Linked DNA regions of Arcticibacter tournemirensis. The protein of the gene in region 2 interacts with the protein of the main gene of each other region in a pairwise test. Links are inferred from orthologs where the notes say so. Each region holds a gene or a part of one and is shown on either strand. Other genes may lie near its edges. The genes, in order: ung and BDE36_RS22040.

Evidence for each region.
Region 1: the proteins of BDE36_RS22040 (region 2) and ung interact in binary tests that used the Escherichia coli proteins (3 or more experiments, as listed by UniProt). The link is inferred for Arcticibacter tournemirensis from one-to-one orthologs.

Annotation. Positions count from the first base shown.
Region 1 is NZ_VFPL01000001.1:2,117,601-2,134,012, reverse strand. The notes cover bases 1-2,897. They hold ung (uracil-DNA glycosylase), read left to right. Parts: upstream 1-1,060; coding sequence 1,061-1,735; downstream 1,736-2,897. Other genes in these bases: BDE36_RS08990 (Nramp family divalent metal transporter), read left to right, coding at 2,494-2,897; BDE36_RS08995 (Lrp/AsnC family transcriptional regulator), read right to left, coding at 1,920-2,390; BDE36_RS09005 (DUF2892 domain-containing protein), read right to left, coding at 439-990; BDE36_RS09010 (hypothetical protein), read left to right, coding at 192-404; lysS (lysine--tRNA ligase), read left to right, coding at 1-113. Outside these bases: more of BDE36_RS08990, read left to right, coding at 2,898-4,353; BDE36_RS08985 (hypothetical protein), read right to left, coding at 4,365-4,991; BDE36_RS08980 (helix-turn-helix domain-containing protein), read right to left, coding at 5,038-5,616; BDE36_RS08975 (T9SS type B sorting domain-containing protein), read left to right, coding at 5,711-9,241; BDE36_RS08970 (PorP/SprF family type IX secretion system membrane protein), read right to left, coding at 9,252-10,259; BDE36_RS08965 (hypothetical protein), read right to left, coding at 10,682-11,503; BDE36_RS08960 (AAA family ATPase), read left to right, coding at 11,826-12,848; BDE36_RS08955 (DUF58 domain-containing protein), read left to right, coding at 12,987-13,868; BDE36_RS08950 (hypothetical protein), read left to right, coding at 13,865-14,848; BDE36_RS08945 (vWA domain-containing protein), read left to right, coding at 14,835-15,842; BDE36_RS08940 (vWA domain-containing protein), read left to right, coding at 15,846-16,412. UniProt on the Escherichia coli protein: Excises uracil residues from the DNA which can arise as a result of misincorporation of dUMP residues by DNA polymerase or due to deamination of cytosine.
Region 2 is NZ_VFPL01000002.1:107,317-123,536, reverse strand. What follows is about bases 13,064-15,768. They hold BDE36_RS22040 (nucleoside-diphosphate kinase), read right to left. Parts: upstream 14,774-15,768; coding sequence 14,354-14,773; downstream 13,064-14,353. Other genes in these bases: BDE36_RS22035 (DHH family phosphoesterase), read left to right, coding at 14,891-15,768; BDE36_RS22045 (DciA family protein), read left to right, coding at 13,960-14,250; recF (DNA replication/repair protein RecF), read left to right, coding at 13,064-13,960. Outside these bases: N-acetyl-alpha-D-glucosaminyl L-malate synthase BshA, read left to right, coding at 1-610; BDE36_RS22100 (lactonase family protein), read right to left, coding at 635-1,768; BDE36_RS22095 (pseudouridine synthase), read right to left, coding at 1,874-3,406; BDE36_RS22090 (lytic transglycosylase domain-containing protein), read left to right, coding at 3,720-4,568; excinuclease ABC subunit UvrA, read left to right, coding at 4,708-7,551; BDE36_RS22080 (DUF1570 domain-containing protein), read left to right, coding at 7,586-8,341; BDE36_RS22075 (NAD(P)H-hydrate dehydratase), read left to right, coding at 8,353-9,846; lipA (lipoyl synthase), read right to left, coding at 9,867-10,751; bacillithiol system redox-active protein YtxJ, read right to left, coding at 10,823-11,155; ribH (6,7-dimethyl-8-ribityllumazine synthase), read right to left, coding at 11,451-11,942; BDE36_RS22055 (YfgM family protein), read right to left, coding at 12,036-12,713; more of recF, read left to right, coding at 12,863-13,063; more of BDE36_RS22035, read left to right, coding at 15,769-15,901; BDE36_RS22030 (FKBP-type peptidyl-prolyl cis-trans isomerase), read left to right, coding at 15,930-16,220. UniProt on the Escherichia coli protein: Major role in the synthesis of nucleoside triphosphates other than ATP. The ATP gamma phosphate is transferred to the NDP beta phosphate via a ping-pong mechanism, using a phosphorylated active-site intermediate.

The DNA.
Region 1 (16,412 bases), on a different replicon or contig from region 2:
TTAAAGCCGGCAACCCGAATAAGGTATTTAACGATCTCGGAGGAATGCGTAAAAAGCTGAAACTTGAAATAACCATGCCTTCGAAAGAGGAAGTCATGCTCTGGTTTGAATAAAAGACTTAACAAAAGCTTAAAGGCCTGTAAATATTGAATTTACAGGCCTTTTTTATTTTTGTTACCAAAACGGATTTTATGAATTTATCTAGTATCGAGATTACAGAAAAAGAATACCTTATTAAATTAAATAAGGAAGATTTCGACCTTTCTTTTATTAGTCAGCTCCTGAAAAGGATACAAGCGGAAAAGTTCTTCTCTTCAGCCAAAACAAACGAAGAAGAGGATATTATAAGCAAAGCTGCAAGGTTAGAAAGAAACACCTATTTTGATCATCTGGACGATAAATAATCACCACATCATCGATGTATCTGTCAATCTCTGCCTATCTGGGCCTGAACCCTCGGGTTTGAACCACTGTCTTATCCAGCTGGCTCATTTGTCCTTGCATCATCTTTATCTGCTCTGCCAGTAGCTTATTCTTGTCGGCCTTCTTTGCCTCCTGAAGGTACATCGTAGCTTCCCTCTTATTTCGCTTTGCCATGGCAATTCCTGCCAGGCTTAACTTTGCAAGAGCTATATTATGATCCATGGTCATTCCTAATGAAAGAGCTTTCTTAAAGTACTTTTCCGATTGCATAGGTGCCTTGCGAGACTCTATAAGACCAATAAGAAGATGATAGTATCCGTGTTGAGCCTTCAACAGCTCTGTTTCGTAATTCTTAATGCTTTTAAGCCAGCTTTCCGCTTTATCCATGTTTTCTTTTCTAAGATAATACTGCGCAATCAGCATCTTCTCGTTAAAGAAAAATGTTACAACTACGATAATAGCCAGCAGCAATACAAGTATACCCCAGCCCCAGTGTCCAAAAATCATTAACGCAACAGAACACCCGAGTAAAGCAAAAGCTATTATTAACCTTAAAAAGTTCGGCATATTTTTATTTCTTTGTTAAGTGGATGCAAATATCCGCTTATTTAGCCGCTTAAACAAAAAATATAGCATTATGCCTGTTCAAATAGAAGAATCATGGAAAGCCGCCCTTGAAGGAGAATTTCAAAAGGACTACATGAAAGATCTTAAAGCCTTTCTTCTCAGGGAAAAACAGGAAGGAAAGACCGTTTTCCCCCCGGGGAATATGATATTTAACGCGTTCAATCATACACCGTTTCAGAAGGTAAAAGCCGTGATCCTGGGGCAGGACCCCTACCATGGTCAGGGACAGGCCCACGGACTTGCTTTCTCAGTGCAAAAAGGAGTAACAGTTCCTCCCTCCTTACGAAGCATTTATAAAGAGTTAAAGAACGACATCGAAGGATTTACCATTCCCAATCACGGAGAGCTAACTAAATGGGCCGACGAAGGAGTGCTACTGCTAAACGCTACCCTTACCGTCCGAAAAGGAGAACCAGCCTCACACCATAACAAGGGCTGGGAAAAGTTCACCGACCAGGCAATCATTGAACTGTCTGAAAAGAAAAAGGGAATTATTTTTCTGCTCTGGGGGAAAAATGCTCAGGCAAAAATGCCTCTAATCGACGCGAATAAACATTTCATCCTGAAAGCAGCCCACCCCTCACCCTACTCTGCAGAGCATGGCTTCTTCGGTTGCCGTCATTTCTCCAAAACAAACCAGTTGCTGAAAGAACAGGGACTTGAACCGATAGACTGGCAAATTTAGACAATTGACAGGGGACAGTGGACAGTTGATAATGCAGAATTGAAAATGATATCGCATAATTGAATTTATGCACGGTTGTTTTGCTGCGAAACTAATTAAATTAGACACACTGTCAATTGCCCATTCTCAATTGTCAATTGTCAATTGTCAACTCTCCATTGTCAATTGTCCATTGTCAATTGCCTTAGTATTCCAGCGGGATCACCGGCTCTTTCTTGCTTGTTGAAAGGATCATCATGGTTTGGAAAGTTTTTACCACTCTGATCTTGCTGATCTTTTCCATGATCAGTTTCTCGTAGGCCTTAATATCCTTTACGTAAATTTTCAGGACGAAATCGCAGAGCCCGGTCACATGATGACACTCTGTAATCTCTTTAATTTTCTTTACCTCGTCAACAAAAGTCTGAATAGTATTGTTCTGATGGAAGTCGAGCTGAATTTGAATAAACGACTTGATTCCCAGCCCGAGTTCCTCTTCATCTACTATTGCATGATAACTTTTAATTACACCAAGGTTTTCGAGCTTCCTTACCCGTTCGAGGGTAGGGGCTGGCGACAGACCTATTTCAGTGGAAAGCTGCAGATTTGTAATACGTCCGTTCTGCTGCAACGTTTTAAGAATTTGAAGATCAATTTTGTCTGGTTGGTAGGGCATCGTTTACAATTATTCTGCAATTTAAAACAATTTGCAAATATTTTTATATTTAGATTACTCTAAATTAAATATTAGATTTGCAAAACAGACACATAATATCTTTATGGGAGATTCTTTAGGAGAAGTACATTCTACAGTAAAGACCTCTGGGAAAACCGGTTGGCGTAAGTTGATGGCATTTATCGGTCCCGCTTACCTCGTAAGTGTTGGATATATGGACCCGGGGAATTGGGCCACGGACATAGCCGGAGGAAGTCAATTCGGATACAAGCTGATCTGGGTATTGTTAATGTCGAACCTGATTGCCCTTTTACTGCAATCCTTAAGTGCCCGTTTAGGTATTGTAAGGGGGCTTGATCTGGCGCAGGCCTCCAGAAACGGTTACGCCAAATGGGCTAATTACCCACTCTTTGCCCTCGCCCAGATTGCAATCATCGCATGCGACCTGGCAGAGATAATCGGAATGGCGATCGGACTGCAACTGTTGTTCCATTTGCCCCTCATCTGGGGGATATCCATAACTATTCTCGACACCTTCCTGCTGCTGTTTCTGTTGAACAAAGGAATGCGGGCAATGGAAAGCTTCATCGTATCGATGGTGTTCATTGTAGGACTTTCCTTTCTTATTGAAATGTTTATAGTTGAGCCCGTGTTCTCAGAGGTAGTAAAGGGGTTTGAACCCTCCATCCTTAGTGGCAATGCTCTTTATATCGCAATAGGTATCATCGGAGCTACAGTCATGCCCCACAATCTCTACCTTCACTCTTCACTGGTTCAGACCCGTAAAATAGAACGAACACCGCAAGGCATTCGCGAATCTCTCAAGTATAACCTGATTGATACCGGCGTAGCATTAAACCTTGCTTTTTTTGTAAATGCGTCCATCCTTATACTTTCGGCTACCGCATTCTTTAAAAACGGTTATCACGAAGTGGCCCAAATACAGGATGCCCATAAATTGCTCGATAATATATTTGGTTCTCTGTCTCCTGCCCTATTTGCCATTGCGCTGATTGCAGCCGGACAAAGTTCAACAGTAACCGGTACTCTTGCAGGCCAGATAATAATGGAAGGACATTTAAATCTTCGTATTCAACCATGGCTGCGCAGGCTACTTACCCGCATGCTGGCTATCATCCCGGCTTTCTTTACCATTTTATATTTTGGAGAGGAGGCCCTGGGCGAGCTGCTCGTATTAAGCCAGGTAATCCTAAGTCTGCAGCTTGGCTTTGCCGTTATCCCTCTTATTCATTTTAACTCCGACAAAAAACTGATGGGGGAATTCGCCATAAAACTATGGGTGAAGATCCTGGCATGGCTTAGCGCGTTGATTATTGTTGTTCTTAACATAAAACTCGTATTCGAAGAGGTTACAGGGTGGATAAACACTTCTGAAAATAACTGGTGGGTGTTTGTCTTTGTATTACCTGTTATACTTGGCGTCCTCCTTCTGCTTTTCTATGTATCCCTTCACCCTATTATAAGTAAGGTAAGGGCTGAGATATTTACAGCACCTCATGGCCAGGCCATGGACATACAGGATATTGAGGGCGTTATTTATTCAAGTATCGGCATTCCAGTCGACTTTTCCAGTCATGATAAAAACACTATCCGCAACGCTTTAATCCAGGGAGGAAAAGAAGCTCACTATTATCTCATCCATATTGTAGAAACTGCCGGAGCAACTTACCATGGGGAGAAGGTGATGGACTTCGAGACGAAAAGTGATTTTGAAAACTTACAGAAATATCAGGCAAATCTCAAGAACCTGGGTTATGAAGCCTCAGTCTTAATTGGTTACGGCCGCTCAGCAAAGGCCATTGCCCGCCTCGCCAAAATCAATAATATGGATCTCCTTGTAATGGGAGCACATGGACATAAAGGACTTAAAGACATTATCTTCGGCAGCACGCTCGATTCTGTACGGCATAGAGTAAAGATCCCGGTATTGATTGTTAGATAAAGAGTATGAACTTAGCGCTGGTTCTTCCCCAGGAAAGACAGGAGCTGTTTATTACTAACCTCTTTATTGATATCAATATATCCGGGATAGCTCACTTTTTCATTGCCGATAGTAAAAGAAGGTTTGATCATCAGTGTTATTATGGTCTTCATCTCCTCTTCTGACGAAAGAAAAGCAGTAACGGCCTTCTGATATTCAGGATTGGAAAGTATCGGATAAAGCTCTGAATCTATTTTAAGCGCAACATCTGCCGTGCCTCCTTCAGGAGCTATTACAATCTTTCTGTTATAAGACCCGCTTGTCAATTCCACTCCTTTTAACACAATTTTATAATCAAACTCGTTAATTCCGGCTTCGTCCTTTCCCGGGTTCTCTATTTTCATCCGGAGCACGGCCTTTAACGGCAATGTTTGCTGCATGAACGCAAATGCGACGGCCGGGGCGCCTGAAAGGTCAAATCCCTTTTTCCTGATTAAACGCGAGATGTCGGTATTTGCAAGATAAACACTATCGGCCGATACAATGGAGTACGTACAGCCTTCCAGCGCTTCCAGCCGTTTCACCTGGCTGTCAATACCACATGAGTGCAGCAGAATAAGGGCCGGAAAAAGAAAGAGAAGTTTTTTAATATACTGCATCGCTTTAAGGGGGTATAATGATATAAGTGAATAAACCCTTATTTGTTCAACCAACCAAATCAATTGGTTTCCGGGCTGCGCCCGAAGCTCTTGAAAGCCTGAATTCTGAAGGTGTTTGACCTGTAATCCGCTTAAACTGAGAGGACAAATGCTGAACGCTGCTGTAACCAAGCCTGTAGGATATCTCGCTCAGGTTAAGTTCATCATAAAAGAGAAGCTCCTTTGCCTTTTCAATCTTCTGCCGGATAACATACTGCTCAAACGTTATTCCCTCGACAGAAGAAAACAAGCTGCTCAACGAGCTGTAATCCTGGTGCATTTCATCAGCCACTAAAGCCGACCAGTTAACCTTCGTATTCAGTTCTTCAGTATGGTGAATTCTCCTGATCACTATATTCTTCATTTTCTCGATCAAGCGCATTCTGGAATCGTCAAGCAGTTCAAAGCCCAGCTCCTGCAATCTCCCCGACAATAATGCACTTTTCTGTTCGTCAAGGCTGTCTTCTTGTATTTGCGCATAGCCGAGATCCACTTTCAGAGGATGAAATCCCAATTTCACAAGTTCACTCTCTACAACGAGAATACAACGCGCACAAACCATGTTCTTTATATACAACTCAGTCATTGGCACAAAGGTACTTTAATAAGACAAAATCGTCCTTTCTATATTTCATTGTCAATTAAAAATAATATCGTATTTTGGCTTCATAAATTTCACCATGTCGCGCATAACTGCCCTTATCACTCTGATACTCTTAATAACGGCGAAACTTGCATTTTCTGATACTTTCATTGTAACGAACAAAGCCGACAGCGGCCCGGGAACATTACGGCAGGCTTTACTGGATGCAGCTTCCAACGGCATAGCCAGCACCGACCGGATAGAGTTTAATCTGCCGGGCAGTACCATTAACGACCGCACGATACGGCTTAGAAGTCAGCTGCCTATGGTAAGCTCGAAAGTAATTATCGACGGAAGCACCCAGCCATCTGACGTTTTCGGTGTATCGGGAGCGAAAGTTATTATAGAAAGGGAGTTTAACAACGTTTACTATTCAGGCCTGGTTATATCAACAGATATCTATAAAGAAACTGTATCAGACGTGGAAATTTACGGACTGTATATCAGAAACTTCGCGAACATCACTTCACTCTCAAATATAAACACATCTCAGGGATCAGGAATTATCGTCGAATATAACGCCCAAAATGTAACGATTGGGGCACCGGGAAAAGGCAACGTGATATGCGGAAATATTAACGGAATTGCCATCAATGGATCCCGTTATTACAACGGCACTAACGATGTCAATTCATCCGGAAAGATAGTTATTCAATCCAACCTTATAGGCTTACTTGATAACGGAACAACCGCAAACACAAACTACATCGGGGTTTCGGTCAACCTTTTCGAACGCGAGCTCAATATCGGTGGCGACAATACCGGCGAACAAAACGTAATCAGCGCTAATGCTACAGATATACTAATTGACAGATCCAGTTATTATAACAGTAAACGAGCGGTAGTCAATATCATCAACAACAAGATAGGAACGGACTGGAATGGAACTAAGGATTTCAAAGGTCTGCCTCTCTTTTCCCAGTCGGCCAGTGTAGATATGTATGGAATCAGGGCATCGAGCAGCCTCACGGATTTGAACATTATGAAGAATATTATCTCGGGGCATTTAACCTGCGGGATCTCTATATCATATGCGGATTTTCTCATTACAGCAAATCATATTGGAACAGATGTAAATGGCACAACAGACCTTGGTAACACGGTTGGAATCCGCATCGAATCCGGGGCACAGGGAAGAATAGGGCGCTCAGCCGATGAAGACAAGAATTACATAGGCTATAACCGCTATGGCATTGACGTGCTTTCTGAAAAACCGACAACCATTTCGCGTAACAGCATTTTTTGCAATACGCAATTTGGCATTGGCAAGGCAACAAGGACGCAGCAGACCTATGTACAGGTTCTGAAAATAAATTCTGACCACATCTCGGGTAAGGCAACACCCAATGCAGAAGTCGAGTTATTTTATTCTGACAATTGTCCCGGAAGCTGCCAGGGCAAGACTTACTTTTTCACAACCGCTGCCGACAACAGTGGTCGCTGGGAATACAATGGCAATCTGACGGGGCACGTAGTTGCTACAGCAACGTTACCATCCTATGTCACCTCTATGTTTTCCACAGCCGGACTTCAGGAAAATGAGGCGAAAGTGGAACCGGTAACCTGTAAGGGACTGGGAAGTATAACTATCTCAGAGCCAAGGGAAGGCATTGGTTTTAAGTGGTACCGGCTCGAAGAAAATGGTACATCCGTGTTTATCGGCAGTACACAATCTGTTAGTGGCCTTGATGTGGCAACTTACGAAGTGAATATTGACGATGGCTGTAAAACTGTTTTACATACATTCTATATTACAGACCAGAAGCTGACGAAACCGGAAATCACCCCCCCGGTGCCGGCATGCGGACAAACGTCGTTCCAATTCTATGCTACAACCCTGCGTGGTAAAGGCAACATATCCTACCGCTGGGTTAATTCGGGCGGACAAACTGTAGGATACGGGCAATATGTCTCGCTGCCCCAGGGCACTTACTCTGTAGAAGTAACAGATGAGGCCGGATGTTTATCAAAATCCGATCCCGTCACTATAGTACGTAAACCTCAGCCTGTCATAAATATATCTGCTATGGTGTCTACAGCCGCCGCTTGTGGAAAGCCCAACGGTTCAATTAAAGGAATTACTACTTCAGATATTACAGGGAATGTTAAATATCAGTGGTACGTATACGACGCGTACCACGGTAAAACTGGCGACGCGGTGACCGGGCAAACAAATGTGGACCTCACAAATGTAGAAGGCGGCTACTATCAGCTTCAGGTTTCTGACCAGGGCGGCTGTCCTCCGGTATATAGCAGTCCGCTGTATATCAACATCTATAACTCGGTGATCGTAAATATTGGCTCAATCAAGGGTACAACCTGCGGTAAGAAAAATGGATCTGTAACAGGCATCACCATACTGGAAGGAAATCATTATAAATTATATAACGCACTAAACGTACTCGTTAAGGAAGAGGATTATTTAGGCGTCCCCATTAATTTCTCTGGTCTTTCCGCCGGGAGCTATATAATGATTGGCGAAAGCACCATCTCAGGTTGCACATCCAACCCTACTCCATTCACAGTATATGAGATAGCTCCGGAGAATTATACTTTTTCGGCTTCTGTTCAACCTACCACCTGCGGACTTTCTAACGGAAGCATAACCCTTACTTATAATGTAACCTCAGCACGTCCTGCCAGATACGAATGGACAGACGCGGGCGGCCAGTTATTAATTACCGGAACGCAAACACAGATTAAGGAACTCGGACCCGGTGAATATACATACACGGCATATGATGCAAACGACTGTCCGAGGACCTATGTGTACACCATTGCAAGAACCGAAATTCTGAAGATCGACGCATCTGCAGTAAAACCGCCAGTCAATGACTACTGTGGGCTAAAAAGAGGTTCGATAACCGGACTAAAAGCCACAGGAGGTATACCCGGATACATATATTCATGGATCGATGAAAATAACAAAGAGGCGGGAACAAGCCTGGATCTTCTCAACATCGGTGAAGGAAAATACCGTCTTGTTTTAAAAGATCAAACCAGTTGCGGCGTGGACACTAGTGATGAATATACCGTAGTTGACCAGTCAAGACCAATGGCAGATCCATTAGCAGCAGATGTTCGTGTTTGCTACACCACCGAAATCACAATACCGGTTTCGAATGTCGAAGAAGGCACCTACCAGTTGTACAAAAAAACATCTGATCCATCTCCATTCAAAGAAAACACAACCGGCATCTTCACTTTTCTAGCGTCCGGCTCATCCGATTATTATGTCCGGCGAGTCCTTGGACATTGTATTAGCAATTTCACAAAGATCCATGTCGAAGTTACCAACGACAACCTGCATATCACCAACACGATGACCCCCAATGGAGACGGCGTCAATGACATTTGGTCCCTTACAGGTTTACCTGATTACCCCGATATCAAAATCCAGCTATACACAAGAGATGGACAGCTCGTATACGAATGCATTGGCCCCTATATAAATCCCTTCGACGGTCACTTCAGGGGAGCCGAACTACCCGCTGGCGTTTACTATTATAAGATTGATCTCCGGGGCGATTGTAAACCCCTCAGCGGAAGTCTCACGCTTTTAAGGTAATGGACAATGACTAAAATTGTCTCTGCGAGCAGTTTACTTTGTAACGGTTATTCAACAAAAGGCCGAGCACGATTTCGTGCGAACCATTGTTAACATGCTTGAGAGGCGAAGTCGTAAAGTCATACGAGTAACTAAGATTGATAAGGTAGCCAACATTGAACCCAGCCATAAGAGAGTAAGAATCGTTATTCCTGAAACCGCTACCCATCCAAAGTTTATCTTTATAAGCAAGCTTTAAGTTAGCGTCTATGGCCGCAGGAGAGTTTAATGCGTAACTCAGTAAACCCGAAGGGATAACAGCTAGATCTTCTCCTACGAAGAACTTATACCCCACTGTCCCGTAAAAGGAAGGTTGCTGGTATTGTTCTACGGTACGCTGCCCATCCACCGTTTTCCAGTGCTTGCCCACCAGCTGTTTTCCGGACGCCCCCAGGAAAAACCTTGGGGTATAAAGCCAGATACCAAGGCCAACATCCGGCCTTATCCTGTTGTTATAGTCGGCAGCAAAAAGAACATCGTCTTTTTCACCTACAACACCTTCCACGTCAATTCCGATAGAAGAAAAACCACCGGAAACGCCGACGGAAAGGTTAAGGACTTCCGAAAGCCCGAGGTGATAAGCATAGGTGGCATTTACCGATGTTTGCCGGATCCTCCCTGCTTTATCAGTTATTGCATGGAAGCCTACACCATGATGCGGTTCAGCCGACATAAAACTGTTGACATATTGCCGGCTCATCGGATTCTCACCTTCGGCGGGAAAAGTATTAACAGAGCTTCTTATGAAATCTTCCCCGAAAGGAGCATTCAGCGATACATAATACGTTTCAGGAGCTCCCTCCAGTCCCTGCCACTGATTACGGAAACCCATCTTTACATCTATATAATTGTCTATGCCGGAAAGAGCTGGATTGAGTAAATAATTGTTAAAGATGTATTGCGTTGATCGTGGTTGTCCCTGTCCATAAACAAGTACGCTTATGAAAGAAAAAAACACGAGGCCCAGGCATGATTTCATACAGTATTAAACACCGAAATTTAGAACTCAATATTAGTATAATTTCTTCAATAAAGGAAAACTTATCGGCGGAAAATCAGGGCACCGCATTTAAAGAGTGTCGAGAGAGAAATTCCCCTTTCCAGGCTTCGCCTGGAAGGACACTTTTTGAGATCATCCAGTTGAAAAAGAGGAAGAAATGATTTAGATTCATTTAACACTGCTTGTAGTATAACACGAGAACAGTTCGGAGTGAGAGCACAGTAAGTGCAGGGTGAGTGCACGGTGAGTGCACCTTTTACCGGGAAAGGGTGCACTCACCGTGCACTCACTGTGCTCTCACCGTGCACTCATCCCGAAGAGTTCCAGAATAGTGGTCGAAGCAGGAGCGCACTATTCTTCCATTATATGATACATTTCCCGGCTGCTTTATAGAAAAGTCTTCATCGACTTTGAGCATATTCTTCGTTTATGCCCATTGTTTTAAACATCGACTCTACCACATAGATCAGCCGGATATTTTCCGCGAGATGCCCGTGCTGAACTTCAATATTAAAATAAGGAATTTTATTCACCTGAGCATAAACTGATAGTGAGCCATCTGCAGGCCCGGTCTGGCTTTGAAGAACAACATTTACATTTTGCTGTTTCAGGAAATTAAAAAAGGCAGGGTCTGTTACTAACACGAGGTCGTCAGGATCCATCGCTGGATTAATGTATACGCTATCCGCAGTGCCATGCAAGTAATTCCCTTCGAGATAGGATTCGATGCTGAATTTCCCGTCCGAATTATTATGAAGCGTAATGATATAGCCGGAGGTATCAGGATTATATACTTTAAGAGCTAATCTTGCAAGATCGCGCGCTTTTTGAACAGCGAGGGAGTCCTCTCTGCCCTTACTGTGTCTCTTCAGGCTCAAATAAGCTCCCACGTCATTAAAGATTTGATTGGGATCAAAAGATAATAAAGAACGCCTGCTGCCAAACGTTATATTTCTCGTATTCCCATACTTTAGCTCTGTTAAGCTCCCTCCGCGATTTCTACAAAAAGCATGAGCAGCCCTGACACCTGTATTTTCGTTATCGTGGAGTATTAAAAAATTGAGATTTGCCTTTTTATAATTCGACTTAAGTATATCAACTGTTTTGTTGGGAAAAACAAAAGAAACCGATTCCAAAAACTCAGGAACGCTATCCTGTTGTGAATGAACGATACCAGGACATAAACATATAAACGCGATCATTAACCGGGCTGACTTCATCATAGCTGTTCACTCAATTTTGATTCTTTTCCACCAATCAGGATTAAGATCCTGGGCAGGGGTTTTCTTCACAGGTCTAACTAATAAATAGATGTATTTATTCTGGAGTCCGGAAACTCCGATCCTAAAATAGTGATTTTTTGCTAAAATGGTCCTTTTGCTTCCATATTGCCTTACTCACACCATCCTTTTATTTAGTGCAGGTTGTCTACGGGATTCCTTCATCCCGTATCTTATTTAACAAATTTTAACATAAATTTTTTCCCTCATATTTAGCTAAAAGCTATTTGTCTTTTTAAGTTTGCCCCAGCCAAATAAAAGATTCATGGAAGAATTAGTAAATAGTAATTCATCGTACTCAACAGATATCAGGGCTCTGAACGAAATGATTCAGAGAGAAAGCGCATTTATCGACCTTTTAATGATGGAGATGGATAAAGTTATTATCGGTCAGAAGTATATGGTGGAGCGACTGATGATAGGACTTCTGGCAGATGGCCATATCCTTTTAGAAGGTGTGCCGGGGCTTGCAAAAACACTTGCCATCAACACGTTGGCCAAGGCAGTACAGGCAGACTTTAGCAGAATACAGTTCACACCCGACCTATTGCCGGCCGATCTCGTGGGGACAATGATATACAATCAGAAAAAAGATGAATTTATCGTCAGGAAAGGACCCATTTTCTCTAATTTCATCCTGGCCGACGAGATAAACAGGGCGCCGGCTAAGGTACAGAGTGCTTTACTTGAATCGATGCAGGAAAGACAGGTAACTATCGGCGACCAGACCTTCCCTCTACCCTCCCCTTTCCTGGTACTGGCCACTCAGAATCCAATAGAGCAGGAAGGAACCTACCCTCTTCCGGAAGCACAGACAGACCGCTTTATGCTGAAGATCGTTATTGGCTACCCCAATAAGGACGAGGAAAAACGGATCATGCGTGCGAATATTAGTCCGCAGGGAATGTTAAAACCCAATGCAATCATTCGTCCTGAAGAGATCATTAAAGCGCGGAAAGTAGTGAGAGAGGTGTATATGGACGAAAAGATTGAGCAATATATTATCGATATCGTGTTTGCGACAAGATTTCCCGACCAATATAAATTGCCCGACTACAAGAATCTGATTAGTTATGGTGCGTCTCCCCGTGCAAGTATCAGTCTCGCTTTGGCAGCAAAGGCCCTCGCTTTCATTAAAAGAAGAGGCTATGTGATCCCCGAGGATGTACGTGCCGTTTGTCACGATGTTCTGCGTCATCGCATCGGGCTGAGCTATGAAGCAGAGGCAGAAAACATCACTACAGAGGATATAATTACAGGCATCCTGAATGTAGTAGAAGTACCTTGAGAGTTGAGAGTGGAAAGTTGAAAGTGGAAAGGTTAAAGCTAAAAGGTAAAGTGGAGAGCCGAAAGGTAAAAGGTAAAAGCTGAAGGCTCAAGGCTGAAATCTAAAGACTGATGGCTAATAGCCAAAAGACAGCTAAATATGGCAAAGGACACTAAAGATCTGCTGAATAAAGTAAGGAAAATTGAAATCAAGACCCGGGGGCTAAGTACCAACCTCCTGTCCGGAGAATACCAGTCCGCTTTTAAAGGGCGGGGAATGGCCTTTAGTGAGGTTAGGGAATATGAACCTGGAGATGAAATACGGACGATTGACTGGAACGTCACAGCCCGTTTTAACCATCCCTACGTAAAGGTATTTAACGAAGAACGGGAGCTTTCGGTGATGCTTCTTATGGATGTGAGCCGATCTGAAGTCTTCGGCACCATTAAACAGCAAAAGCAGGACCTGGCCACGGAGCTTTGTGCGGTACTTGCTTTTTCGGCTATCCAGAATAATGACAAAGTGGGGGTGATCTTTTTCAGTGATAAGATCGAGAAATTTATCCCGCCTAAAAAGGGAAGAAGCCATATCCTGATGATCATCAGAGAACTGCTGGCCTTTACACCTGAAAGTAAAGGAACTGATGTTGCCGAAGCCTTAAGATACTTCACCAGCGTCATCAGAAAAAGATGTACGGCTTTTGTCATCTCTGATTTCATCAGTCCTTCATTCGAGCAGGCGCTGAAGATTGCCAATAAAAAACACGACGTTATTGCCCTCCGGCTTTACGACAAGCATGAAGATGAGTTTCCCGATATGGGACTCATCCCGGTACAAGACGCTGAAACCGGGGAATTTCACTGGATTAATACGGGAGATAAGAGAGTCAGGGACGCTTTTAAAGCTGAAAGTCTCCGAAGGAATGCCGCCTTGTCCGACCAGTTCAGAAAGTCGGGTGTTGATTTTACAAGTATCGGGACACACGAATCGTATATTAAACATCTAATTACACTGTTTAAAAAACGGGAAGGCCGCAGATGAAGAAGAAAATTTATTTGAACTACAGCCTTTTTTTTGCGCTGCTTTTATTGTTATTTTCACAAACTGCCTGGTCGCAGGACGTGAAGGTAGACGCCAGGCTCGACAACGTGTCTATCCCTCTCGGAGGGCAGACATTATTACACCTGAGCATTCAATTCCCGGCTAAGGACAGCGTGAAATTTCCCGCTCTGAAGGACACTATCAATGCAAAAGTTCAGATCGTTGAAAGCAAAACAGACACCGCCTTCAATAAAGACGACGTTAGCATTGAAACAATTACCCGCCATATACGGATTACATCCTTTGAGCCGGGTACATACACCATCCCCTCTTTTATATTCACCACCAGCAAAGGCAGCTTTGCTACGAAAGAACTGACGCTCCAGGTACTTTCGGTTGATGTAGATACGACCAAAGCCTTTTATGATATTAAACAACCCTTAACGGTATCCTATACCTTAATGGACTGGATCAAAGATAACTGGATGCTGATTGCCGGAATTCTGCTGTTCATCGCAGCCGCAGTGGCCGTTTTCTATTATCTAAAGAAACGGCCAAAGAAGGCGAAAGAAGTGAAGGAGGTAAAAGCAGCAGTTCCTGAACATGAGCTTGCCTTGCAAAAGCTTCAGGCTTTACGTTATAAAAAGTTGTGGCAGCAGGAACAGGTGAAATTATACCACAGTGAACTGAGCGACATCGTGAGGGAGTATCTCGAAAAGCGGTACCTGATAAAAGCGCTTGAGCAAACAAGCGGTGAAATCCTGTCGAGCCTGAGGTCGGCTGAAATACAGGAGAACGACAGAGCAATGCTTCGTCAGATCCTCACCCTGGCCGACCTGGTAAAGTTTGCAAAGGAAAGGCCATTGCCGGCCGACAATGAACGCAGCATGGAGAATGCGGTCAGCTTTGTGGAAAACACTAAAAAAACGCAGCAAACGACGGTAAATAAAGAAGATAACAGCAGCAATGGACTTACTTAAAGGAATAGAATTTGCCAATCCGGGATTCTTCTGGTTACTGATCAGTATACCATTGATCGTTGGCTGGTATATTTGGAAAGAAAAAGAACTGCAGGGCAATCTTACAGTAGCTACCCTTCAGGGATTCCCGGTCCCCTCCAACAGCTTCTTACCACGCCTGCGGCACTCCGGCATTGTGCTGAGGTCATTATCGCTTGTGGCCCTCATTATTGCTCTGGCGCGGCCCCAGTCGTCATTGAGCTGGCAAAATACCACAACCGAAGGCATTGACATTATTATCGCTTCGGATATTTCGGGAAGTATGCTTGCGGAAGACTTCAAACCAAACCGTTTGCAAGCGGGAAAGAATATAGCAATTGATTTTATCAAAGCACGGCCCGACGATCGCATCGGCCTGGTGGTATTCAGCGGCGAAAGCTTTACTCAATGCCCGCTAACAATTGATCATGATGTACTGATCAATATGTTTAACGGCATACAGAATGGTATGATCGAAGACGGCACAGCCATCGGAATGGGATTAGCCACCGCCGTGAACCGGCTTAAAGACAGTGAAGCAAAAAGTAAAGTGGTCATCCTGCTTACTGACGGATCGAACAATGCGGGGTCCATTCCTCCGCTTACAGCAGCCGAAATTGCAAAGCACTTTAATGTCAGGGTATATACTGTAGGAGTTGGTACCAACGGATACGCCCCCTACCCTGTCCCCTCGCCTTATGGCGGAATTACCTATCAGCGCATGCCCGTGCAGATCGACGAGGCCACCCTTGGCAAAATCGCCTCTACAACCGGCGGAAAATATTTCAGGGCTACCAACAACGAAAAACTGAAGGCGATATACGAGCAGATTGACAAGATGGAGAAAGCCAGAATAGATGTTACCCAATACCGCAAAAAAACAGAAGTATTCTGGCCGTTTGCTTTGGCTGCCCTGTTTTTTCTTTTGCTTGAGTTTGTTTTAAGGAACACTGTATTTAAAGGAGCTTTAACTTAGAAGATGCTACGTTTTGAACATATAGAATTTTTATGGGGACTGGCCCTTGTCCCTGTTCTGATAATTCTTTTTTTCAGGGTAAGCCGCTGGAAAAAGAAAGCAAGGGCCAGGCTGGGCGATCCGGACGTTATAAAGCAGATAATGCCGGAAGTGTCGTTCTCAAAACCCTGGTTGAAATTTGTGATTTTTACACTGGCATACACTATGCTTGTCATAGGCCTGGCTAATCCGCAGATAGGCTCGAAAATGGAAGAAGTAAAGCGAAAGGGAGCCGATCTGATGATCCTTCTCGACGTATCGAACAGTATGCTGGCCCAGGACCTTGCACCCGACCGCCTCGAGAATGCTAAAAGAGCTATAGCCCAGTTAATCGATAATCTTCATGACGATCGCATCGGGATGATCGTTTTTGCCGGGCAAGCTTATGTTCAGTTGCCCATTACGAGCGACTATTCGGCTGCCAGATTATTCCTGAACACCATCAATACAGGCATGGTTCCAACACAGGGAACCGCTATAGGCGAAGCTATTGCAATGGGAATGAGATCTTTCGATTTTAAAGATGGCATG
Region 2 (16,220 bases):
CCATAAGCGGAAGGACCATTTCAAGAAAGCAATTGCTCCGATGGACGAACGCATATTGGTACATACGTCTAATTTCCGAAAAGTAAAGAGGGCGGCAGATGTCATGAGGATCTTTAAGAAAGTACTTGAAAAGATCCCCTCTAAACTTTTAATGGTTGGCGACGGGCCGGATCGGGTAAACTGTGAGCAGTTATGCCGGGAACTGGGAATATGTGATAGTGTGCGTTTTCTTGGAAAGCAGGATGCTGTGGAAGAAATTCTTTCTGTTGCCGATCTTTTTCTTATGCCCTCGGAATCTGAAAGCTTTGGCCTGGCAGCTTTGGAGGCTATGGCATGTAAAGTTCCGGTTATCTCTTCTAATGCCGGTGGCCTGCCCGAATTGAACGTTCAGGGTGTCACCGGGTTTCTGAGCGATATTGGGGATGTGGAGGAAATGTCGAAAAATGCTATTTATATCCTTGAGGATAACGAGCGGCTCAATGCTTTTAAAGAAAGCGCGCTTGCTCGTGCTAAAGAATTTGATCTGAGCCTGATTTTACCCCAGTACGAGTCTTTTTATCGCGAGATATTAGAAAGCAACAACAGTAAACATCTGGCGGCGAGCTATTAGACTGCAGCAATCGCAGACGTCGGCTTATTCAACAAACTTCAGGCAAACAGGAGATCCTACTTTTATTCGTTCTCCTGTATCCGTTAGAAGTCCGCTTTCCTTATTGCGTTTAAAAATAATAATGAGGTCACTATTCTGATTTCCAACAAGCAGGTAACTTCCTGAGGGGTCGATGACAAAGTTTCTGGGCCCTTTGCCTAGGGTAGAAGATCTTCCTTTTAATGCCAGCTTCCCGGTAGTTTTATTGACAGAGAATACGGCAATGTCATTGGCATCGCCTCTGTTGGAAGCATAAAGAAAGTTGCCGTCTGGAGAAACATGAATATCTGCAGCTCCGGTATTGCCTTTAAAATCGTCGGCAAGCATAGATATATTTTGAAGGCTGTTTAACCTGCCGTCTTTATATCCGAAGACTGTAATATTTCCGGTCATCTCCTGGATGGAATAAGCATATTTACCATTGGGATGAAAGTCGAGGTGACGGGGGCCATTGCCCGCTCCTGTACTTACGAATGGAGGATTTGCCGGACTTACAGGTTGAGATACATTGCTGCCATCGAAATGATAGATATTGATCTTGTCGGTTCCAAGATCGCTCACCATCACGAATTTTTCATCGGGAGACAATACGGTCGAATGCACGTGAGGCGCTTCCTGCCTGTCCTTATTGACACCATTGCCCGAATGCTGAATAACCTGCACCGCTTTTCCAAGTGCCCCGTCTTTCTGAACCGGATATACCGAAAAATTACCTCCGCTATAATTGCCGGCAAACACGTGGCTGCCTTTTTTATTAGTTGCTACGTAGCAGGGTGCTGCTCCGTTAGACTTTTGCTGGTTAAGTGTTTTCAATGCGCCGCTTTTTCTGTCGAAAGAGAAGGCTGTTACCGTTCCTTCCCCACTCTCATTTGCCGCATAAACGAGTTTCCCATCGGAGCTGATAGCGAGATAAGAAGGATTGTCGATTCCTTTAGCAACGTTTTTATAGGAAGCCTTCCCTGAATTGATATCAAAGTCGTAAACATATATACCTTCACTGGTGCCCTTGTCGGTATAGGTACCCACCAAAAGATTTAGTTTTTGAGCTTTAACCTGGTTCATAAGTGCAGCAGATGACATCAGTAAGAGTATAACAAATAAGTAGTTGCAGGTTTTCATATATGACGAAGTTAAAGAATTATAAGTAAAAATTCAGGGATAGTATATTATTTGATCACCGTTCATAAACGAAGAAGGCTCCGGTATTTCCGGAGCCTTCTTCGTTTACTTTATAAGATGCTTAAGCTGGATGACTTCCTTCTCTTCGAGATATCGCCATCTACCCCGTGGCAAATCTTTCTTAGTGAGGTTTGCGTAAACCACCCTGTCGAGCTTTTCAACCTCGTATCCGAGGTGTTCAAATATGCGGCGTACGATGCGGTTTTTACCACTATGGATTTGTATGCCTATTTCGCGTTTTGTTCCTCCCTGGACATAGCTAACAACGTCAGGTTTAATTAATCCGTCCTCAAGTTCTACTCCAAAGGCGATCTTATTCAGGTCGCCCTGAGTTAAGTTTTTATTTAGTTCTACCTGATAAATCTTCGTTATATTATTGCGGGGATGCGAAAGCTTTTCTGCAAGGTCGCCGTCATTGGTCATTAACAGCAAACCAGTGGTGTTGCGGTCAAGGCGACCAATGGGATAAATCCTTTCTTTTGAAGCCTTTTCTACAAGGTGCATTACCGTTCTGCGCTCCTGAGGATCATCGGTGGTAGTGATATAATCCTTGGGTTTGTTTAACAGAACGTAAACCATCTTTTCCCTTTTCAGCGTTTCTCCGTTATAGCGAATCAGATCCTTCATCGGATTAATCTTATACCCGAGCTCTGATACTACTTCGCCATTGACTGAAATAACACCTGCTTCTATAAGTTCGTCGGCTTTCCTTCTGGAGCAGATACCCGCGTTCGCAATATAGCGGTTCAGGCGGATAAGCTCATCGCCCTTTGGTGCGCTGTTCTTTCTTGACCGCAATACCGGAGCTTGCTCCAGGTGTTCTTCCGACGTCCAATTGCGGCTCACACCGTCTTCATATCTTCTGCGTTCAGGTTTGAATGGTTTCCTCTCAAAAGGACGTTCTCCTGATGTACCACGTTCGCCACGTTTGTCGTTGCCATATGGTCGTTTTTCAAAAGAACGATTGCCTGATGGCCGGTCTCCTTCTTTTCTGTCGCCTCTATACGGGCGTTTTTCGAATGGGCGATCACCGGTAGGCCTTCCACCTTCTTTTCTGTCGCTGTTATATGGGCGCTTTTCGAATGGGCGGTCACCGGTAGGTCTTCCACCTTCTCTCCTGTCGCTATTATATGGGCGCTTTTCAAACGAACGGTCTCCTGTCGGTCTTCCACCTTCTTTCCTGTCGCTGTTATATGGGCGTTTATCAAAAGTGCGATCTCCGTTTGAACGGCCCCCCTCACTTTTGTCGCTATTGTAAGGACGTTTATCAAAAGAACGCTCTTTTGAAGCCCCTCTTTCAAAGCTTCGTCCGCCTTCAGGTTTTTCCCTTCGACCTTCGGAAAAGGGACGTGTTCCTGAACTCCGCTCTCTGAAAGGCCTTGAGTCTTTGTCTTTATCTCTGAATGCCGGTTTTGTGTCTCGGGATGAATCTCCGCTGTAAGGCTTTCTGTCACCGTCAAACATTTTCTTTGATCCGCTGTTACTTCTCTTCGGCCGTTCATTTTTTGAATTGCCTTCGAAGCGATTGTTCTTTAAGGACTTGTCCTCGCGACTGTTCCTGTTGTTTTTATCTGGCATGATAATGCTAATAACCTTTTTGAAATGGGGTGCAAAGATAGTGATTTTAACATTAAAACGCTGAATCTGTTTATTTTATTTTCAAAGGTAATGGGAAAATGCCGTAGGACTACAGACCTGAAATTATGATAAAGACAGGTAAATATTAAGTCCTGAAGTACCCCGGGAAACGGGAGAAATAAGCTGCTGATATTGCTGGTTTTAGAGGGAGCTAAAACCTTGGAGATGAGTGGTTAAAATGTAAGTGCTTGTAAATTAAGAATATATTGTTTATCTTTGAAATCTTTTTTTGTTTAACTTAAGAACGGAACGCATGATTAAGAAACATTTGATCGCGTGTTCTGTGATCCTTGCACTAATAATATCGTCGAAGATTTTTATTAGCAGGAACGCAGCGACACACAACAATTCGTTTCCACAAACAGTGGATTTCCCTTCTCCCCAGGAAAAGAAAGTCTCATCTTCAAAACCTGAATTCAGGTTTGCCGACGAAAAGGTGCCTCTTCACAATAAGAAGGTGTCTCTGAAGATGAGCAGGTATTTAAAGGCTAATAGCTTTAAACATATTCAGACAGACAGGTTACATCATACTGCTGCACGCTGGTTTCCTGTTATTGAACCCATCCTGAAAAGGCATGGCATTCCTGAAGATTTTAAGTACGTTCCCTTGGTAGAAAGCGGACTACTGGGAGGTACATCACCCAAGGGGGCTTCGGGGTACTGGCAATTCATGCCACAAACAGCGAGGACCTATGGCCTCAGGGTGAATAAATCTATCGACGAGCGGCAGGATTTAAAAAAATCTACCGTCGCTGCTTGCCGGTATTTACGGTCTTTGTATAAAGAATTTAACAATTGGACATTAGTCGCTGCTGCCTATAACATTGGGGAGAATAGTTTAAGACAGCAAATGACGGCCCAGGGACACCGTAATTATTTTAAAATGAGGCTCAACAGGGAAACAGCTTCCTACGTTTACAAGCTTGTTTCAATGAAAGAGATCATCGAAAATCCGTTGAAATACGGTTACGCAGCCAGGAATAAGAACCTTCTGGCTCAAAAGGTGCAGGATAAGCCTGAACCTCTGAAGCATTTTCTTAGTCGGGGTGTTGAGCGCGACGCTTTAAAAGCGATGTCGCTGGAGCAGCCGGAAGTTATGTAACAAGAACGAATGACCTTACCGGAACCGGCAGCTATGCCGGTTCCGGTCTTTACGTCATAATTTAGAATTCTTGATTTCATGTGCTTGATTCTTGCTACTATTACCCGATCTTTACAAGATATTTTTGACAGGTAAATTAATGGATAAAAGTACGCCCGACCTTGGAGAACAGAGTGAAGTGGAAGTTTTTGGAGCCAGGGTCCATAATTTAAAAAATATTGATGTTTCTTTTCCTCGTAATAAGCTGGTTGTAATTACGGGACTTAGCGGAAGCGGTAAATCGTCGCTTGCATTTGATACTATATATGCAGAAGGCCAGCGTCGTTACATGGAGACTTTTAGCGCCTATTCAAGACAGTTCCTGGGTGGCATGGAACGTCCGGATGTGGACAAGATCTCCGGGTTAAGCCCGGTAATCGCTATTGAACAGAAAACGACATCAAAAAATCCCAGATCTACGGTAGGTACCATTACTGAGATATACGACTTTATGCGTCTGCTATACGCACGTGCCGGAGAAGCCTACTCTTACGTGACGGGCCAGAAGATGGAGCGCATGTCTGAAGATCAGATGTTGCGTAATATCCTTCAACAGTTTGATGGAAAGCCCATTAATGTTCTGGCGCCTGTAGTCAAGGGAAGGAAGGGGCATTACCGGGAGCTTTTCGAGCAGATACGAAAACAGGGCTATCTTAAAGTACGCGTAGATGGCGAGATTGTTGATCTTGTGGCGAAGATGCAGCTTGACAGGTACAAGATCCATGACATCGAAATGGTGATAGACCGTATTGTGGTAACGGATAAGGATACCAAAAGACTATATAACTCTATACAAACCGCATTAAAAACCTCCAAAGGAATCATTAAAATTTCGGACCAGGAGAATAATGAGTTCTTCTTCAGCAGGTATTTAATGGATCCTGTTTCTGGGATATCGTATGACGAACCTCAGCCCAATACATTTTCGTTCAACTCGCCATATGGTGCTTGTGAACGTTGTGATGGTTTGGGATATATTTTTGAGATAGAGGAAGCATCTGTCATCCCAAATCCTAAACTAAGCATTATACAGGGCGGCCTGGCGCCACTGGGAGAATACAGAGAAACCTGGATGTTTCAGGTGCTGAAAGCCCTTGCAAAGAAATTTAATTTTTCCTTGTCTGCTCCTATTGAGAAGATTCCGAGGGAAATACTGGATATCATTCTTAACGGATCTGATGATATTATTACGGTTCCGGTGGAGTATAATAAATGGAACGTTCAGAATTATCAGATCACTTTCGACGGCATTATTAAAATGCTGGAGGAGCAGACAGAGCGGCGTGGAGATAGCGGCATGGAGGATCTTGAGAGCTTCAGGGTACTCAAAACTTGTCCTGTTTGCCATGGTGCCCGGCTAAAAAAGGAGTCGCTTCACTTTAAATTGGGGGATAAGAATATTTTCGAGCTTGCCTCCATGGATATAAATAGTCTCTCTGACTGGTTCGAAAACGTTGAAAGTCGCCTTGATGAAAGGCAAAATATAATAGCTAAAGAGATCTTAAAAGAGATCAGGGCACGTATTGGCTTCCTGTTGGATGTTGGCCTGAATTATTTAACGCTTGACCGGACGGCAAAGACCTTGTCGGGCGGTGAAGCGCAGCGAATCCGTCTTGCAACTCAGATTGGGTCGCAACTGGTTAACGTACTTTACATCCTGGATGAGCCGAGCATTGGTTTACATCAGCGCGACAATGCACGACTTATATCTGCCTTAAAAAACCTTCGGGATATTGGCAACTCTGTGCTTGTAGTGGAGCATGATAAGGATATGATCCTTGAAGCCGATCACGTGATCGACATGGGCCCCGCAGCAGGTGTTCATGGAGGGGAGGTGGTAGCAGAGGGAAAGCCTGAGGAAATCAAAAAGGCCAGCACTCTTACAACGGCCTATCTCAATGGTAAAAAGGAGATTGCTGTTCCTGCTGAACGAAGGAAGGGCAACGGGCATTCTTTGATACTGAAGCATGCCACCGGAAATAATCTGAGAAATGTGACCGCGGAATTTCCGCTGGGCAGATTTATTTGCATCACCGGTGTCTCGGGCAGTGGTAAGTCAAGCCTGATTGCCGAAACACTGTATCCTATTCTTAATCACCATTTCTTCAGGGCAAAGAAACATCCACTGCCTTATAAGAAGATCGAAGGCCTCGAGCATATAGATAAGGTAATTGAGATAGATCAGGCCCCTATAGGCCGTACTCCCAGATCGAATCCTTCCACTTACACAGGAGTGTTTTCTGATATAAGAAATCTTTTTGTGCAGCTGCCGGAGGCTAAGATCAGGGGCTATAAACCAGGCCGTTTTTCATTTAATGTAAAAGGAGGAAGGTGCGAAACATGCCAGGGCGCGGGAATGAAAGTAATTGAAATGAACTTTCTGCCCGACGTACAAGTGCCTTGTGAAGAATGTCAGGGAAGGCGTTATAACCGGGAAACACTCGAAGTGAGATATCGTGGAAAATCGATCAGCGACGTTTTAGACATGAGCATAGAGGAGGCTGTTAGTTTCTTCGAACCGATTCCATCTATTTACCGGAAAATTAATACCTTGTATGAGGTAGGCCTGGGCTACATCAAGCTCGGTCAGTCGTCAACCACTCTATCAGGAGGAGAGGCACAACGTGTAAAACTTGCTACTGAGTTATCCAAGAAGGATACAGGAAAAACATTTTATATCCTCGATGAGCCTACGACAGGACTTCATTTTGAAGATATCAACGTATTGCTTGGAGTGCTCAATCGTCTCGTTGACCACGGTAACACCGTGCTGGTGATAGAACACAATATTGATGTGGTAAAAGTAGCCGACTGGGTAATAGACCTGGGGCCCGAGGGTGGTGCCGGTGGTGGCCAGATACTTTTCTCGGGTACTCCTGAGAATTTACTCAAAGAGGAAAAGAGCCATACTGCCAGGTTTTTGAAACTTGAAATGGAACGTTAAAGATGTTGGCTGTCGTTTCAGCCTTTTATATATAATGAAATCTAAACTCCTGTTGTCGGTGTTATTTCTGCTGTTGGCTCAAAAAGCTCTACCGCAGAAGCTCCTTATTAACGAAATCGGCTTTAAACTGACAGAACAGGAGAGAGAGAATATTCAGCTTCTGTCAGAATACGAGTCGCAGATCTACAACGGCCTGTTTGATACCCGGAGAAACGACAGTCTGCTGATCACCATTAACCTGTATAAGAACTTTGGGGATTACAAAAAAGCCAGTCTTGCAGCCGCATCAGACGTGGTCTCCAAAACCGGCTTTTATTCTCCACGTTTAAAACAGATTTTTGTCTACCGTACTAACGACTTTATAAGAACTCTCGTCCACGAGATGAGCCATAGTTTTATGCATCATAATATAGGAGGCATACCCCGTTGGTTTAACGAAGGGCTGGCGGTATTTTTTGAGTCGATGGCCGTGGCATACGGACAGGTGTCTGTGGCTGTTCAGACAGCGAGGATTTCAGCTGTTAAACGCGAGATCCAGGGCGGAGATGTGAACCTAACTGAATTCCTTCAACTTGACGACGAGGCCTGGATGAATAGTAAATCAAAGCTGGATTATATGTATAATGTATCATATAGTATTGTTTATTTTATGGCTAAGTCTACTCCTGCGTTCACTAAGAAATTGCTTCTGAAATTAAAGGAGGGCAAGAGTTCCATTGATGCGATCGAATCCCTTTCCGACGGGGGATTTGATTTATTTGAGAGGAGATACCAGCATTTCTACAGATAATAGAAAGGCCTATGTTAAAGCTATTGACATCATCGCAAATAAGGGAGGCAGATGCTTACACCATTGCTAACAAACCAATTCAGTCTTTGGACTTGATGGAAAATGCTTCCCGTGCGTTCGTTGAATTGTTTATGGAAGATTTCTCAGACCGGACGCTGTCCATTTCGGTCTATTGTGGCACCGGCAACAACGGAGGCGACGGTCTGGCGATCGCGCGGATACTCCATAAGGAAGGATACGAACGAATTAAAGTAATCATAGCCCGTTTTTCGGAAAAGAGCAGCCTTGATTTTAATATTAATCTCGATCGACTTAAATCTCTTGACCTGGAAGTTAAAGAGATTTACAGGGCTGCGGATGCCGGTCCGGAGAATGCGGATATTATCATTGATGCTTTGTTAGGTTCGGGACTTAATAAGCCGCTTGATGGGGAATGGAAAGATTTGGTACTGTGGCTGAATACATTAGATGGAGCTAAGGTAGCTGTGGACATCCCAAGCGGATTTAAAGCGGAAGGAGCTGTGGGAAGGACTGACGCGGTATTTCGGGCCGACCTGGCCATAACTTTTCAACGGGCCAGGCTTAACTTTCTTCTGCCCGATTCATCACCATATCTTAAATATTTTGAAGTTGCGGATATCGGTCTTGACGAGGCCTTTATGCAGGACGGGGAGGGACCATATTATCTCCTGTCGGAAGATGATATCCGGGATCGGCTAAGAGCGCGGTTGCCTTTTAGTCACAAAGGCTCCTATGGGCACGCTTTGCTGGTCGCCGGAGCTCCGGAAACAATGGGAGCGGCCCTGCTGTGCTCCAAAGCCTGTTTGTATACCGGCGCCGGCTTAACTTCTGCCTGTATACCGGCCGAAGGACTTAATGCTTTAAATGCGGCTATGCCTGAAGTAATGGCAGTAGTGAGAGAAGGAAACCGGCTTCCGGCAAGCCTGCAGTGGGGTAAGTATCAGTCTGCAGGTATAGGGCCCGGACTGGGAACTGGCGACAAAAGTCTGCACGTATTGAAAGATACCTTAAAAAACTTCGCCAAGCCGATTGTGATTGATGCAGATGGGCTCAACCTTATATCATCTAATTATGAATTAATGCAGCTCGTACCCGAGTTCTCGGTGCTGACACCTCATGTCAAGGAGTTCGACAGGCTTTTTGGTGAACATACAAGCTGGTGGGAACGACTGGAAACGGGAATAGACCGGGCAGTTACCCTTGGCTGTACCATTGTACTGAAAAATCGCTATACCATTATCTTCACCCCTGAAGGACGGTGTTTGTTTAACCCCACCGGTACACCTGCCATGGCAACAGGAGGGATGGGAGATGTGTTGACAGGAATGATCGTTTCGTTTGTTGCGCAAGGGTACACACCCGAGGACGCAGCAATCATGGGGGTATATCTTCACGGTATCGCTGGAGAAAGTGTGCAAGGATACGTGGTCCCTCCATCCCGCCTGATAGAAGCGCTTCCCGAAGTAATTCTCAGGTATTTATAGTCAACGGCGAATTACTGCGCTTACCTTATCTGATCAAACAGATGTTTTTCGGCATGGTAGGAAGAACGTACCAATGGTCCGCTTTCTACATACCTGAAACCCATATCCAGGCCTATCTCTTTATATTTTGCAAACTGATCGGGGTGGATCCAGTCTAACACCGGGTGATGGTTTTTTGTCGGCTGGAGATATTGCCCCAGCGTAAGTATATGCACACCAGCATCAGCAACATCCTGCATGGTTTCAATAACGTCGGCTTCTGTTTCCCCTAAACCAAGCATAATGCCCGACTTGGTTCTCAACCCAAACTCCGAAATGCGCTTCAGGGCCTCAAGGCTTCTTTCGTATTTTGCCTGGATACGCACCTGTCGGGTAAGTCTTTTAACAGTTTCAATATTGTGGGATATCACCTCAGGACTCTCTTCGCACACGCGGTAAAGATTTTCCCAAATACCCCTGAAATCGGGTATCAGGGTTTCCATTGTGGTCTGGGGACTTTCACGTCTGATCGCTTTGATCGTTTCGGCCCATATGATGGAGCCGCCGTCTTTAAGGTCGTCACGGTCAACCGATGTGATAACGGCATGTTTAACGTTCATGAGCTTGATTGAGTTAGCCACTCTGTTCGGCTCGTCAAGATCCACTGCATGAGGCCTCCCCGTAGCTACGGCACAAAAAGAACAGGACCGGGTGCAGATATTCCCCAGGATCATAAAAGTAGCAGTACCAGCACCCCAGCACTCTCCCATATTCGGGCAGTTACCACTTTCACAGATCGTATGAAGCTTATGAGTATCAACTAATCCCCTTACATTTGCATATTCTTTTCCTACAGGTAGCTTTACCCGTAACCAGTTAGGCCTTCTTTGAGTTTCACTGGCTGGAATTACCGGCAATTCAATCATAGAACAAAGGTAGCTATTTAGTTGCGGGAAACCCGCTGTCTCCCGGTGGAATTTGACATTGTGCTTATGATTTAAAACCTCATCTGTGCGGAGGCCTCGTCTGCTGATACTTCTCCATGCGATGTATGGTAAATACATTCGCCATCTCTGATTAACAGTAATTGAGGAGATTCGTGATGAACCTGGAATAGCTGTACAATGGCAGCTGAAATATCACGATGGTTTAGAAGGTCTAAAAAATAGACTGGCGTTTCAGATGGCAGAGATGCCCATTCTGATTCAAACTTTCTTTTTGCCATCATGCTAATAGCACAACGGGTGCTATGCTTAAATAATATACTATACCCTGTTGCATCCTTAATTTCCTGCAACTGGTCTATTCTTTCCAACGGTATCCAATTCATAGTATCAGTTTTTTAATGTATCCTAAGAGGTTCAAAAAGTAATTGAATTGGCGGATTAGCCCCTTTTTGACCTGGGATAAGAATTATAGGCAGGGCATACTTTAGAGGAACATGACCCTAATAGTATTGCTACAAACATCAGCAGGAGTAAACCTGCAGTAAATTTCTTCATCTTAACAATTGTTAAATTCTAATTGTGCACTATTCCCTTTTACGGAAAAAGGCACCCATAAAGTTTCGAAAAGTAAAGGTATTAAAAATTTCTAATACAACCATTTAAGAGTATAAATGGTTTTTAGCAGAGGGAGCGTTGAAGATCAGCCATTAAAATAGCTGTGGCCGCCGCTTCTTCCCCTTTATTGCCATGTTTTCCCCCTGCTCTTTCCAAAGCCTGCTCCTGGTTATTTGTAGTGAGAACTCCAAATATTGCGGGAATATTATATTTAAGGCCAACATTGGTGATGCCGTGAGCAACTGCGCTGCAAATATACTCAAAGTGGGGGGTATCGCCTTTAATGACACAACCAAGGCAAATTACGGCGTCTACCTTTTTATTATTCAGTATCATGTCTGCGCCCGAAGTTAACTCGAAACTTCCGGGAACCGTTACTGAAATGATATTTTCTGGAGAGGCACCCTGTTTAACCAGAAGCTCATAGGCACCCTGGTATAATGCTCCTGTGATGTCTGCGTTCCATTGAGCTGTAACAATAGCAAATCTATAGGGACTAGCAGAAGGAATGGTTGTATGCGAAAAATCGGAAAGGCTCTTAAGTTGAGTGGCCATTGCGTTGTATGTTGTGCATTGCTGGTTGCAGGTAACGAGTTGTAAGTTGTGGGTAACAGTCACACAACATACAACCCGCAACTTACAACTTCTTTATTTCCTTGCTTCGGCTCTGGCAATATAAGCATCTACCACAGCAGCTTCGTAGCTTGTAGGATAGCTTTCTTTGATCTTGTTATATGCCTTAGCAGCCGATTCGTAATCTTTTTGCTCTTCGTAAACTAATCCCATTTTTTTAAGGAAAAGAGGAGCAGTAAAAGAGTTATCCGATTTATCAGCCGCTTTTTTATAATAAGTGATCGCCTGATCGTAATCTTTTAATTCGGTATAAGCATCTCCCAGCATACCTAAAACAAGAGGATCGATAACCGGACTGCCCGTACTGCTATAAGTTCCCAATGCATCAATTGCTTTTTGATACTGACCTTTTTGCAGATATAAACCGCCCAGATAAGCATTTGCAAGATTTGCAGATTTGGTGCTGGAATATTCCTCGGCGATTTTTTCGAATCCTGGATAAGAACCATCGCCTTTGATTGCCCTGTCTGACAGGGAATCTATAGCAACGTATTCTTCTGCCTTAAACATTTCGTTGGAAGCTTTTTCCGCACGTGGGGCCAGATAGAACTTCTGGTATCCAAAGTAAAGTAGTACAAGAGCTACTATAGCGCCACCTATAAATGCCAGACTTTTTTTATTCTCCTGCACAAATTTACTGGTATTGCCTGGTTTGTCAGAGTGAGTAATAGTATCTTTTTGATTAATCGCCATTTGCGTTATATTGAAGTCTGCAAAAATACATTTTTAAGGAATACTGTCAAGGGGAAATCATGGACATTTATAGGAGTGCTGTTTTATTATTGAAAGCTGATCGTCAAAGCGCATGCTTTACCCGGAAAGGATTAACTTTGCGGTAGTTTATGTGGCTTAAAAAAATAGCGCTGATAAATTTTAAGAATTACGAAGAAGGCGGGCTTGATCTTTCCCCTGCTGTTAACGCTTTTACAGGTGATAACGGCGCAGGCAAGACCAACCTGCTGGATGCAGTACATTATTTGTCGCTTTGCAAAAGCTACTTTAATCCTATAGACTCACAGCAAATCAGAAATGGTGCTGACTTTTTCATGCTGCAGGGTACTTTTGATAAAGACGGCTCGGAAGAGGTAGTTGCCTGTTCATTAAAGCGAAACCAGAAGAAGCAGTTCAGACGCAACAAGAAAGAGTATCAGCGTTTGGCAGACCACATTGGGCTGTTTCCTCTTGTAATGATCTCTCCGTATGACGTGAGTATCATAATAGAGGGAAGCGAAGAACGTCGTCGCTTTATCGATAACGTGATCTCTCAAACCGATATTCATTATCTTGACGAGTTAATAACATATAATAAAAATCTCACTAACAGAAATGCCCTCCTGAAAAGTATTGCCGAAACGGGGAGATACGATCCCGAGCTTCTGGCTATTTTTGATGAACAACTAGTTACTTCAGGTAAACGTATTTTTGAAAAGCGGCGCAATTTTATGGAGACATTCCTCCCCGTATTTCATAAGCATTACCGCCATCTTACGGAGGGAGCAGAAGAAGTAGATCTTATATATGATTCGCCTCTGTTAAACGAAGATTTCTCTGTTCTTTTGAAGAAGGCTGCCGAACGCGACCGGATATTGGAACGTACAAGTACAGGTATTCACAAGGATGATCTTCTGTTTGCAGTAAATGGGATGCCAATGAAGAAATTTGGTTCACAGGGGCAACAGAAGTCCTTCCTTATCGCCCTTAAACTTGCCCAGTACAGTTTTCTCCAGGAGAGAAAGGGTTACAAGCCGCTGCTGTTGCTTGACGATATTTTTGACAAGCTTGACGACAAGAGGACCAGGAAACTTATGGAAATGGTATCACATGATGATTTCGGGCAGATTTTTATTACCGACACCAGTCGCGAAAGGATTAGTTCGATTTTTGCTGCAATTGGAGTTGAGCTTACTATCTTTGAGGTAGAAAAAGGGACCGTGAAATAATGCGCCGCACAAACGATAAATCGCTGAAGGATGCCATAGAGCAAATGCTTCGCGTCTATAAGCTCAAACGTAAGTTTGACGAAACCGCACTGATCGCTGCATGGCCGGAAATGATGGGTAAGGCAGTTGCCAACCGGACCAGTCAGTTGTTTATCCGCGAAAGGAAACTATTTATAAGAGTTGAGTCCTCCGTCTTGAAGAACGAGCTTCTGATGATCCGCACACAGATTCTGGATAAGATGAATGAACGTGCGGGATCCAAAGTGCTTGATGAGATTGTCTTTATGTAGGAAAACGACTATAACAAATAGCTATCAGCAATTAGCCTTTAGGCTTCATGCGGATAGCTAAATAATAGTGTCAATAGATGCTGACAGTTGTCAGATACTGATTTTAAAACCTTTCGAGGTTCGAGAAGAAGAAGCTTCCTTCAATCGCAGCGTTCTCGTCAGAATCGGATCCATGCACCGCATTTGCATCGATTGATTTTGCATACTTGTTGCGGATAGTACCTGGTTCAGCCTTAGACGGGTCTGTCGCTCCGATAAGTTTACGGAAATCTTCAACAGCATTGTCTTTCTCAAGAATTGCAGCTACAATCGGACCTGAACTCATGAATTTCACCAGGTCGGCATAAAACGGACGTTCTTTATGCACCTCATAAAAGGCACCCGCAGTCTCTGAAGTAAGATGAGTGTACTTCATTGCAATCAGCTTAAAGCCGCCTTTAATAATATCATCTAAAATAGCACCGGTAAAGCCGTTACTTACAGCATCCGGTTTGATCATTGTAAAAGTTCTGTTAGTTGCCATGGTTGATTTAATTGCCGGCAAAATTAAGTTTTTAATGCGAATTACGTCTATTTGAATTAATTTTTCATTTTGTAACCCCAAGGTTTTTAATAGCTTTGCATTTCTTTTGACTGAATGATGCTGGAGTTAACCTCGCTTAAAGAATTATTAGCTGATCCAAAGCAAATTGTAATAACTACCCACCATAAACCTGATGGGGATGCAATAGGCTCATCATTAGGTTTATATAATTGTCTTATTCAAAAAGGGCATCACGTAAAAGTTGTTTCTCCAACAGATTATCCGGTTTTCTTACAATGGTTGCCCAATAATCCAGAAGTGGTAATTTATACGGAGAAGCCTGAAGAATCGGCGAAATACGTAGCTGAAGCGGATCTGATCTTTTGCCTTGACTTTAATTCACTGGCCCGTATCAACGGGTTAGGCCAGCATGTCCAGGAATCAAAAGGCAAGAAGGTATTAATAGATCACCATCTTGAACCTGAAGATTTTGACGATTACCGGTACTGGAGTATAAATGCTTGCGCAACGGCTCAGCTCGTTTATGAGTTTATAGTAAACGTACTTGAGGAGCCACAGACCATCAATAAAGACGTGGCGACTTGTCTCTATACAGGAATCATGACGGATTCAGGGTCCTTTCGTTTCCCTACCACTACGCCAAGAGTTCATCATATCATTGCTGATCTGATCGAGAGAGGAGCAGAAAATGCAAAAATTCATCAGTTGGTGTATGATAACTTCTCCGAAAATCGTTTAAGGTTCTTAGGGTTTTGCCTTCTCAGGAAGCTCGAAGTGTTAACCGAATACAATACTGCTTTGATAACTGTTTCGAGAGACGAATTACATAAGTTCAATATTTCCACAGGGGATACTGAAGGACTTGTAAATTATGCCTTGACCATAAATGGGATCAGGCTCGCAGCATTGATTATTGAAAGGGCAGACCAGGTAAAGCTTTCTTTACGCTCGACGGGTGATTTTCCGGCCAACGAAATCTGTAAGAAGTATTTTAATGGCGGAGGTCACAGGAATGCCGCAGGAGGCCAGTCGACGGAATCATTACAGGAAACAATTCAACGGTTCAAACAAATCTTACCCGAATATAAAAGTCTTTTAATTCAATAAACCAGAAAAATACAATAACCACAACAAAATGAAGAAAAACTTAATTGTTTTAGGGTTTGCAGTACTTGCATTTTCAAGCTGTAAGCAGTTTAAAAAAGGAGAGGGTGATATGCAGTACATAATCCATGAGGATAAAGAAGGTGCTGTTATCAAAGAAGGTGATTTTATAGCATTACATGCTATTCAGAAAACCGAGGAAGACTCTGTAATGCAGAATTCATATGACTACGACAGGCCAATGTTTGTTGCAGAGCAGAAGTCGGCGTTTAAAGGTGATATCTATGCTGCTTTAGCTATGCTTAGCGAAGGCGACAGCGCT